Regions from separate parts of the Aminobacterium colombiense DSM 12261 genome, predicted to be linked through region 2. Evidence: predicted binding sites of a transcription regulator. Region 2 holds the regulator's gene; the other holds the start of a gene.
The links. The regulator HrcA, encoded in region 2, represses chaperone genes, less so after heat shock. The targets are predictions, from matches to a motif close to TTAGCACTCNNTNNNANNGAGTGCTAA.
Positions count from the first base shown of each region.

Region 1: groES (co-chaperone GroES) is a predicted target of HrcA. The motif match lies at 1,798-1,824, and genes of this name have one in related genera.

Region 1 covers NC_014011.1:604,615-609,714, reverse strand. Annotated here, with positions in the region: gene groL (chaperonin GroEL) at 1-1,430, opposite strand, end outside; gene groES (co-chaperone GroES) at 1,468-1,758, opposite strand; gene tsaD (tRNA (adenosine(37)-N6)-threonylcarbamoyltransferase complex transferase subunit TsaD) at 1,962-2,975, opposite strand; gene AMICO_RS02915 (hypothetical protein) at 2,982-3,524, opposite strand; gene murJ (murein biosynthesis integral membrane protein MurJ) at 3,544-5,100, opposite strand.
Region 2 covers NC_014011.1:1,470,512-1,475,611, reverse strand. Annotated here, with positions in the region: gene AMICO_RS07375 (hypothetical protein) at 1-94, opposite strand, end outside; gene folK (2-amino-4-hydroxy-6-hydroxymethyldihydropteridine diphosphokinase) at 114-605, opposite strand; gene folP (dihydropteroate synthase) at 605-1,828, opposite strand; gene AMICO_RS07360 (histidine phosphatase family protein) at 1,915-2,565, opposite strand; gene hrcA (heat-inducible transcriptional repressor HrcA) at 2,745-3,764, shown strand; gene AMICO_RS07350 (nucleotide exchange factor GrpE) at 3,785-4,396, shown strand; gene dnaK (molecular chaperone DnaK) at 4,455-5,100, shown strand, end outside.

The sequences.
Region 1 (5,100 bases), 870 kb from region 2:
AGACCATTCCCAGCTCTTAAGCCGCGGACTTTCTCAACAATGACATCGCCCTGGAATCCTGCGTTTTGGGCGATAAGGTGCAGGGGAGACGAAAGGGAACTCAGAACAATAGTTCCACCTGTTTTTACATCACCATTAAAGTTCTCGAGGAATTTCTCGAGGGAGGCAATGCAGTTGATTATGGCTACGCCGCCACCCGCTACAATACCCTCCTCTACTGCAGCCCTTGTAGCATTAAGTGCATCTTCTATGCGGTGCTTCAGTTCTTTCTGCTCAGTTTCGGTAGCGGACCCCACCTGTATAACGGCCACGCCGCCAACGAGCTTGGCAAGGCGTTCCTGTAGTTTTTCTCTATCGTAATCGGACGTAGAGTCTTCAAGTTCGCGTTTGATCTGGGCTGCCCGTTTGCGGATCTCGTCTGGATTACCAGAACCCTCAACGATGGTCGTCTCTTCTTTGGTAACACGGATTTTCTTTGCTTTACCAAGCATGGAAATGTCAGCGCTATCAAGCTTAATGCCTACATCTTCACTCACAACCTGACCACCAGTTACAATGGCGATATCGCTAAGCATGGCTTTGCGGCGTTCACCAAAACCAGGGGCCTTCACTGCAGCGACCTGCATAACGCCCCTCAGTTTGTTAACTACAAGGGTGGCGAGAGCTTCTCCCTCCACATCCTCAGCAATAATCAGAAGAGGTTTACCAGTCTGCACTACTTTTTCAAGCACTGGGAGAAGGTCTTTTATATTGCTGATCTTTCCATCGTGAATAAGGATATATGCATCATCAAGAGCGACTTCCATTCTCTCAGGATCTGTCACCATGTAAGGGCTGATATAGCCTTTATCGAACTGAAGTCCCTCGACCATTTCAAGAGTTGTTCCAACAGTCTGGCTGTCTTCAACAGTGATAACGCCATCCTGTCCGACTTTTTCCATGGCTTCTGCTATAAGCTGGCCTATGCCGGAATCGTTAGCGGAAATTGCGGCGACCTGGGCAATCTTATCACGGTTCTTAACGGGAATAGCCATTTTTTTCAATTCATCCACCACAAAGTCGATGGCTTTCTCTATGCCCTGTCTCATAAGCATCCCATTGGCACCAGCAGCAACGTTCTTCATGCCTTCGCGAATGATGGCCCTGGCAAGAACTGTAGCGGTAGTAGTTCCGTCTCCAGCAACATCGTTTGTTTTAGAAGCTACTTCTTTAACAAGCTGAGCGCCTGTATTTTCAAAAGAATCTTCAAGATCGATCTCTTTTGCGATGGTAACACCATCATTTGTAATCGTGGGTGAGCCAAACTTCTTCTCAAGGACAACGTTCCGTCCTTTGGGCCCAAGGGTAACCCCCACTGTATCAGCAACTTTATCAATACCACGCAGCATGGCGTGGCGGGCTTCTTCACTAAAAGTTAGGATCTTCGGCATTTTTGTATTCCTCCCTTAAAGATCTAATTCTCGTCTCTTACTTTTCAACAATCGCAAGCACATCGCGTTCGCTGAAGATGATGTATTCGTCTCCGTCAAGCTTCACTTCAGTTCCAGCATATTTGCTGAAAATGATGCGGTCGCCAACCTTAACTTCAAGAGGAAGCTTCTGGCCGTTTTCTAAAACTTTTCCTGTGCCAACTGCTACAACTTCTCCCTCTTGAGGTTTCTCTTTTGCAGTGTCTGGAAGAACAATTCCTCCCCTTGTCTTTTCCTCCTGATTGATGACCTTCACCACGAGACGATCACCAAGCGGTTTTAAATTCATTCGAAAATCCCTCCCTATAATAATATCCTGTCTCGTATATTAGCACTCCTTGTCATTGAGTGCTAACCGAACGGCTTAGATATTAATTGCCCTACTTTTGAATCTCAAGGATAACTAGAAGCGTTTAGCCATGTTTATTCATGATATTATCCTATTAACTCTTAATTTCTATCTTTTTCTTACTTTTTTAATTTTAATAAGCGCTAAACCAGCGGCCATGAAGGATTGGGGGTTAAAAAAAGGTCGGAAATAAGGCCTCTTTTATACCCGTTATATGCAGCAGCTGCTATCATTACCCCATTGTCCGTACACCTTATTGCTGGTGGAATAAACACATTCCAGTCTTTCTTTCTCTGTAAAGCGTTTCGTAATCCTCGATTGGCAGCTACTCCCCCTGATATAGCAACTTTTCGTATGCCCGTCACTTCGACGGCTCGTTCCACTTTCGTCATCAAAGCCTCCACTGCCGCTTTCTGAAAAGAAGCGCAAAGATCAGCGATAGGAAGATCAACACTTTTTTCTTTCAAATCTTTTACCGCCCATAGTACCGCTGTCTTTAAGCCGCTGAAACTAAAGGCAATCTCGTCACTTGATCTTAAAGGAACGGGAAAGGAAAAGGCTTCGCTATTTCCCTTATGGGCAAGAGAATCGATAATAGGGCCTCCAGGATAACCAAGGCCCAATAGTTTGGCTACTTTATCATAAGCTTCTCCAGCAGCATCATCTCGCGTAGCTCCCAAGAGACTGTAGTTCCCAAAATCCTCTGCTAAAATTATTTCTGTATGCCCGCCAGAAACAATAAGACAGATGAAAGGGGGTTCCAGATCAGGAGAAGCAACTACATTCGCAAAAAGGTGCCCTTCAAGATGATTAACGCCCAATATGGGAAGATGCCATGTCTGAGCAAGAGCTTTGGCTGTCATAACCCCTACAAGAAGAGATCCCATAAGCCCTGGCCCGGCAGTTACTCCAATTAGTGACAGCTCCTGGGCAGGATCGCTAACTCCCGCATTTTCCAACGCTCTGTCGACCAAGGGAAGAATCGCCTCAAGATGTTTTCTCGAAGCAAATTCCGGAACTACACCGCCGAAGGGAGCATGATCCTTAATCTGGCTTGATATCAAATCAGCCTTAACATCCCTTTGTCCATCTAGTATTGAAACAGCCGTATCATCGCAGCTGCTCTCTATCCCTAATGTTAAAAATCGTCTTTCCACTCATTGTCACCTCTTTGGAACATTCAGCTCTCCAGAAAAATCACCCAATGAAATAAGAATATTCCGGCCCTTGGGAACATATTTTGCAGGCACGGAAAAAGCCAAGGTCCCCGTACTATCAGGGGGGAGCTCGCCAACGGCCATGAAATCTTTGCTCGTGAGTATATCGTCGTCAGTTACTTTATACTCACCGATTCGAATCATTTCTGGAGAAAAAGACCATCGTTTTATGGCTTTGTATCGCATGATAAAGAGCGCCCTGTTCTTTAGTTTTTTATCTGAATAATGGTTTGAATGCCATTTCAGCCATTCCGGTGCATTGGGATCTGAGGCAACAGCATGGGAAAGGGTGCCATCTACATATACAAATGCCGCCTGGGCACGAGACCCAATAACCATATCTCCCAACGCTGTTCCTTCAATCCATATAACAGTTGTTCGCTCGTCAATCTTCCCTTGCAGAGAGTTAGAAGCCCACCCCAAAGTTCCAGTCAGCCCCATTAACAGGATTGAAACCAGCAAAACCAGTTTCATTTTATTCCTTGTCATTATGTTCTCCTTCCTTAATCTATTCTTTATCCCTTCGCTTAAGAGCACCTCTAAGCCATTGCCACTCATGAAAATGAAAGGCCAGTGTCCCTCCCATATATATCAAAGCCCCCAGAAGCATGACTATGAAGAGCCAGCCGCATCTTAAAAGCAACCCTGCATCTACTGGATAAGGACATAGAGATTTAAACTTCCACACTGTAAAAGCCATAGCGCCTAAAACTATGGAAATACGAAGGGTCCATTTTACGCCTAAAATGTCAAGAGGGTGATTAATGCTTCGGGCAAGAAGATACCCTCCTGCAAATGATGAGAAAGTGAACCCCAGGGAAGTGGCAAGAGCAAGTCCAGCAAAGCCCATAGGTTTGACAAGAAGCAAACAGAATACAACGTTGGATACCACGCTTGAGAGAGTCACGAGCAACGCCGATCTTGGGTTGCTTTGAGCATAGAGCCCCCGAAGAAAAACTGTCGTACAGGCCATTCCCGGGAGCCCCCAGGCATACATGGCCAGAGCTATACCAGTAGCGTGCCATGCCCACGCATTAAAAGCCCCTCGATAAAATAACAGGTTAACTACTTCATCAGAAACCAGCACAAGACCTATTGTCACTGGAAGAATAACAAAAAGGGCAAATCTTACCGCATCTCGCATTGTTTCTCGAAATTCCTTTTCATCTCCAACTGCGCAGCGGGAAAGTTCAGGAAGGACTGCCTGGGAGATGGCAATGACAAAAAGCCCCAGAGGAAGCTGTATCACTCTGTTAGCATAATTCAGCACAGAAATAGCGCCATCCTGGAGAAAAGAACCTAATACGCGGCTGATGACAGGATTAATCTGATTCAATGAGAGACCAGCTGCATAAGGGAAAAAAAGTTTCATCATTTTCCGTAATTCAGGATCTCTTGAATTCGGTTTTTCCGGTAATAGCAGAACTCCATTCCAGGCGCTCCAAACCCATTGAAGCACCATCTGACAGACCCCTCCTGCTAAAACAGCTATAATGAGGGTCCATATTCCTAGCCGCGACGCAGCGAAAAAGAGAATCAGAAGATATACCACATTGCTCAGGGCAGGAGCAATGGCCGGTACAAAGAATGAATCAAGACTATTTAGAACACCCATGGCCAATGCCGCCAAAGACACCAGAATTAAAAAAGGGAACATCCATTGCGTCATGGAAATTGCAAGTGAAGCTTTGACAGAGTCAAAACCTGGCGCCATAATTTTAACAAGAAATGGTGACAGGATAACGCCCGCGAAAACGACAGCTGTTCCAGCTACAAGGAGAATCCATAAAGCCTGTCTTGCCAAGTGAGATGCCTTTTCTTTCCCTCTTTGAACCAGGGATTGAGAAAATACAGGGACAAAAGCCGCGGACAGGGCTCCCTCTGCCAGCATTTGCCGTGAAAGGTTGGCAAGGGTATAGGCAACATAGAAAGCATCAAGCTGGCTTGACGCTCCAAAAAGTGCCGCCGTTACTATTTCTCGGGCTAGTCCTAGAATTCTGCTAGCAAATGTACCAACCATCATGACCAGGGCATGGCGAACCATTCGGGAAACACGAGAGGACAT
Region 2 (5,100 bases):
GGAGCGGATTTGCCGCTGCCAGGGCAGAGAGAGAAAGAAGAAGGCTAGCTGCCGCTACTATGATGGCAATTCTACAAATCTTCTTACATTGCATAAACGCCAAACACCTCCTGCTACAGACTGGATATTTTTAGCAATGTTTCATCTTGCGAGTGAATATCTTCTGCCAGTTTTTTTACAGAAACCTTCAACAGGGGATGTATCCAATCCGGAGCTATTTGCGCAAGGGGCATAAGAACAAAAGCTCTTTTATGCATTTCCGGGTGGGGAACCTTGAGCGTTGAGCTATCCAGCACTTCACCGTTTTCCAGAAGTAAAAGATCGATATCTATTTCCCGGGGTCCCCATCGCAATCTGTGGACACGTCCCATTTCCTGTTCTATAGACTTTACAACGGAGAGTAACTCTTCAAGATCAAATTTTGTATCAACAACGATACAGGCGTTTAAAAAACGGGGTTGATCTGTCACTCCCATAGGCGCCGTTTCAAAAATGTCACTTTTAGCAATGATGACAACGCCCTTTTCCTTGAGAAGCTGTACTGCTTTCCTCAAGTTATTCATTCGGTCGCCGACGTTGCTTCCAATACCTAGCGCTAGGCGCATCACAATTCTGCCTCCCTTATGGCATCGATCACTTCTAAAACGTCATGGCTTGCCTCTACGTCATGAACCCGCACAAGTTCAACCTTTTCTCCAGCACAATAGGCAGAAACGGCCATGGTCCCATAAAGGCGTGACTCAGGGTTTTCTTTATTAAGGATGTTCTTGATAAATCCTTTCCTTGAATGACCTATAAGAAGTGGGCGCCCAAGACTTCGAAAGGATTGGATAGACTTAAGGATACGGAGATTGTCCTGTAAACGTTTCCCAAATCCGATCCCAGGGTCAATTATAACGCGATCTGCCGAAACCCCCACATTTTCCAGTTCTTGGAGTTTCTTTTCAAAATAATCAATGGATTCTTCAACGACATTGTTGTAAAAAGGATTTGACTGCATGGTTTGGGGTGTGCCTTGGATATGGGACAACACATAGGGAAGCCCTGTTTCGGCAACTGCCTGAAGCATGTCGCTGTCGAGGGTAAACCCTGATATATCATTAATGATATCTGCTCCATTCTCTGCTGCGACCCTTGCGATATTCCCTTTATACGTGTCTACAGAGATAACCTGTTCAGGAAATTTTTTTCTAAGAGCTCGAAGTACTGGGAGCAGACGGCCTTTTTCTTCTGTTTCTGAAATTGGTTCGGATCCGGGTCGGGTAGACTCTGCCCCTATGTCGAGGATATGGGCGCCCGCGTCGATCATTTTTTGAGCCCTTATAAGAATCTCTTCTATGTCGGCAGTGAAAAGCCGGCTGTCTGAGTAAAAGGAATCCGGAGTTATGTTAAGGATGCCCATGATCTTCGTTTTCCCTTTGCCGAGACCAAGGGTGCGGCCGCCTGGCAGGGTAATGTCCCACGCGGCAATATGGCTTTTCCGAAAGGCGGCATAAAGGGCTTTGCGCAGTGTATCGAGTCCCCAGCATGACATGGCTTCCAGCTTGGGGAAGATAGCCTTGTACTGGCCTTCTGTTCCAATTAACAGAACGTCGCTTCTCTTCGTTCTTCCATCAATAACGTTGCGGTGCACTATAGCATCGCCCCCTCGGGCGAGCATTTCCTGCTTTAAATAGGCGGCTGCGCGAAAATCGACCTGGGGGATCCAAAAGGAAAGAACTTCCCTTTTGGGCAAAAAGTACGCCGCGGATCGGGGGTCAGCCCCGATCTTTGCTATTAATGATAAAAGATCGTCGCTATTAAGTATCTTTAATTCGTATGTAGCCAATGCACAGATCCCTTTCTCAGAATATTTTTAAAGAAGGTGAAGCACAAAGATAATAAGTCCTCTTGATGAGGAGGTCAAGAAAAAGGTTAAATCCACTCGGTGACAACCTTCTTTAAATGGGATGTCTGATTTAAACAGAAAAGGCCGTATCCTCGTTTAGGGTCATAGATAAGGACGCTGTATGAAGCGGTGTCCATATGTATTTTCCAGAAATAGGGTACAGGTATTCCCAGACAAGCGGCGATAAGGGGTTTAAGAACAGTGCGGTGGGAAACGAGGACAAAGGTTGTTCCTTCATGTTTTACCACAAGTTCCTTTAGAGCAGCAAAAGATCGCTGCTGTATCTCAATGAGTGTTTCGGCCCCAGGCAGGGCAAGCCTTTCAGGGCTGGTCAACCATATATTCCATTCATGGGAGTATTCAAAAGCAATCTCTGATTTGAGACGTCCTTCCCAGCTGCTAAAATATATATTGTTGAGCCCTTCATGAATCATAACTTCATTCTTGCTGCAGGCGTCAGCTATTTCAGAGGCTGTCTGCCGTGCCCTCAATAGCGGACTCGAATATATAGCCGAAGGGGAGAAGGGGATGATGGCTTTCCCAAGATCTCTTGCCTGTTCCAGCCCCCGTTCATTCAGTGGGTAGTCGATCCGACCCCTGAATCGTTCCTCTCTGTTCCCTTGGCATTCTCCGTGCCGGGCTAAAAGAATTGTCGTATGTTTATATTGGGTAGCCATCATAAAGCCTCCTTATTGTTATCTATGTCAACCTTTATAACAGAAAATTGAAGGAAGAACAAAAAGGTTGACCAGTCTTGACAATACTTCTAAGGGTTGATAATCTACCTTTTGTAAATAGTGAGGCTAGCACTCATTGACACAGAGTGCTAATACACCCTCAAAAGGAGGGGAGATTCATGCTTACCGAGCGGCAACTCGAGATTGTTCTAGCCGTTGTATATGAGTATATCCAGACTGGAGAGCCTGCTGGTTCCAGAACTATTGCCCGTAAATATCTGAGAGGGTGCAGTGCCGCTACTGTTCGTAATGAAATGTACGATCTTGAGCAGATGGGGTACTTCTATCAGCCTCATACTTCTGCAGGGCGTCTTCCTACATCCAGGGCCTATCGCCTTTACGTTGATTCCATATTACATAGAAGAAGGGTTCCCCCAATAGGATTTGAACACTGGCGGAATGGCATAAGCGATCAGAAGCAGGGGATAGAATCCCTTCTTTCATATGCCTCTCAACTTCTCGGTCGTGTTACAAATTATGTGGGAGTGGCTGCTATTTCTTCCCTTCACGAAGTGGAGATACAGAGGGTTGATTTTTTGTGTCTTGGTGGCAATGCCGTTTTGGTCATACTTATTCTCGAAGGCGGGCTTGTCCACCATAATATGGTAACGTTACCTTGCGAACTCTCACAGGATTCTCTGGATGAGCTGGCTAGGCGGATTAACATGGTAGCTGTGGGGCATCCGTGGTCAGAAGTCCGCGAAGTGTTGTACTCTTACGTACTCGAGGGGCTTGAAAAGCTTTCCAGTGCATGCCGTGCCGCAATCCTTCAGATGGACGCCTTATTACAAAAATATAATTACAAGCTCTTTACTGGCGGCGCTCAGCATATTTTAAGCTTGCCGGATTTTCAGGATGTCAGCAAACTTCAGGCCGTGATATCCCTTCTCGAGGAAGAGTCGTCCCTCGTTGAAATGGTGGGGCGATGCTCAGTTGGCGGAGAAGTCTGCGTGACTATCGGGGACGAAAACCCGGAAGTCGGCATGCAAAATTGTTCTGTTCTTATGGTTCCGTCCCGCAAGAGAGGGCGCAAAACTGTTTTGGGCATTATTGGCCCCATGAGAATGGATTATGAAAAAACCATTGCTGTTCTTGAAGCGATGATGGCAGATATTGAAGAAGACGATACGAATTCATAAAATAAGGAGGTTTGTGTTCTATGACCCCTGGAGATAAGGATTTTCAGGCTCAGGATTCTCCTATGGAAGAGGCAGTAGAAAAGGTAGAGACTGCAGAGCTTCCTCAAGAAAAGATCCTTGAAATTGTAACAAGGGAAAAAGAAGAAATGGAAAAAGTTATAGAAGAGCTTAAAAGTGAGAATGAAGCATTGAGAACTGCTGCCGCCTCAGCCAGAGCCGATTTCCATAACTTCAAAAATAGAGTGGATAGAGAAAAGGAACGGTACATTCGTTTGGCTGGAGAGCGGATTGTTTTGCTGCTTTTGCCAGTTCTCGATAACCTCGACAGGGCTTTGAGCCAGTCAGAGAAAACTGAGGAACAGGATATTCGAACGGGAGTTGCTATGGTTCGCCGCCAATTCCTATCGGTGCTTGAGAGTGTTGGGGTTTCTGAGATCCCTACAGAGGGAGAAGTTTTTTCTCCGGCTTGCCACGAGGCCGTAGGAATAGAGGATGTGGAAGATCCTGAAAAAGATGGGATTGTTATATTGGAACTTCAGAAAGGCTACAGAATGGCCGACAAGGTGATTCGAGCCTCCAGAGTTAAGGTTGGCAAATATAGAGGAAACAAAGAAGCGAATCAAGATGCTTAGTATAGAGCTCAATTAAGAATTTCGCAGAAAATTATACTCTTTTCTAGAGGTGATATGTATGTCAAAGGTAGTGGGAATAGACCTAGGAACGACCAACAGCTGTATAGCTGTTAAAGAAGGAGATAACATAACTATTATATCGAATGCGGAGGGGGCGCGAACAACGCCCTCAGTGGTAGCTTTCACTAAGGATGGGGAACGGCTCGTTGGTCAGCTGGCCAAACGGCAGACCATCGTTAATGCGGATCGCACCATCCTTTCTATTAAAAGGGACATGGGAAGTGAAAAAACAGTTCAGATTGACGGCAAAGCCTACACTCCACAGGAGATTTCTGCCATGATACTGCAGAAATTGAAACGGGATGCTGAGGATTATATTGGCGAACCTGTGACAAAGGCAGTTATAACGGTTCCGGCTTATTTTACCGATGCTCAGCGCCAGGCGACGAAGGATGCCGGTACCATTGCCGGACTTGAAGTGCTTCGGATTATCAATGAACCCACCGCGGCAAGCCTTGCCTATGGAGATTCAAAGCAGGGAGAAAGCAAGCTGCTTGTTTTTGACCTGGGCGGCGGAACCTTTGATGTATCCATTCTTGACGTAGGTGAGGGCGTGTGCGAAGTGCTTGCCACCTCCGGCGACAATATGTTGGGCGGCGACGATTGGGATAGTCGTATCGTAGGGTGGATGGTCGCTGAATTCA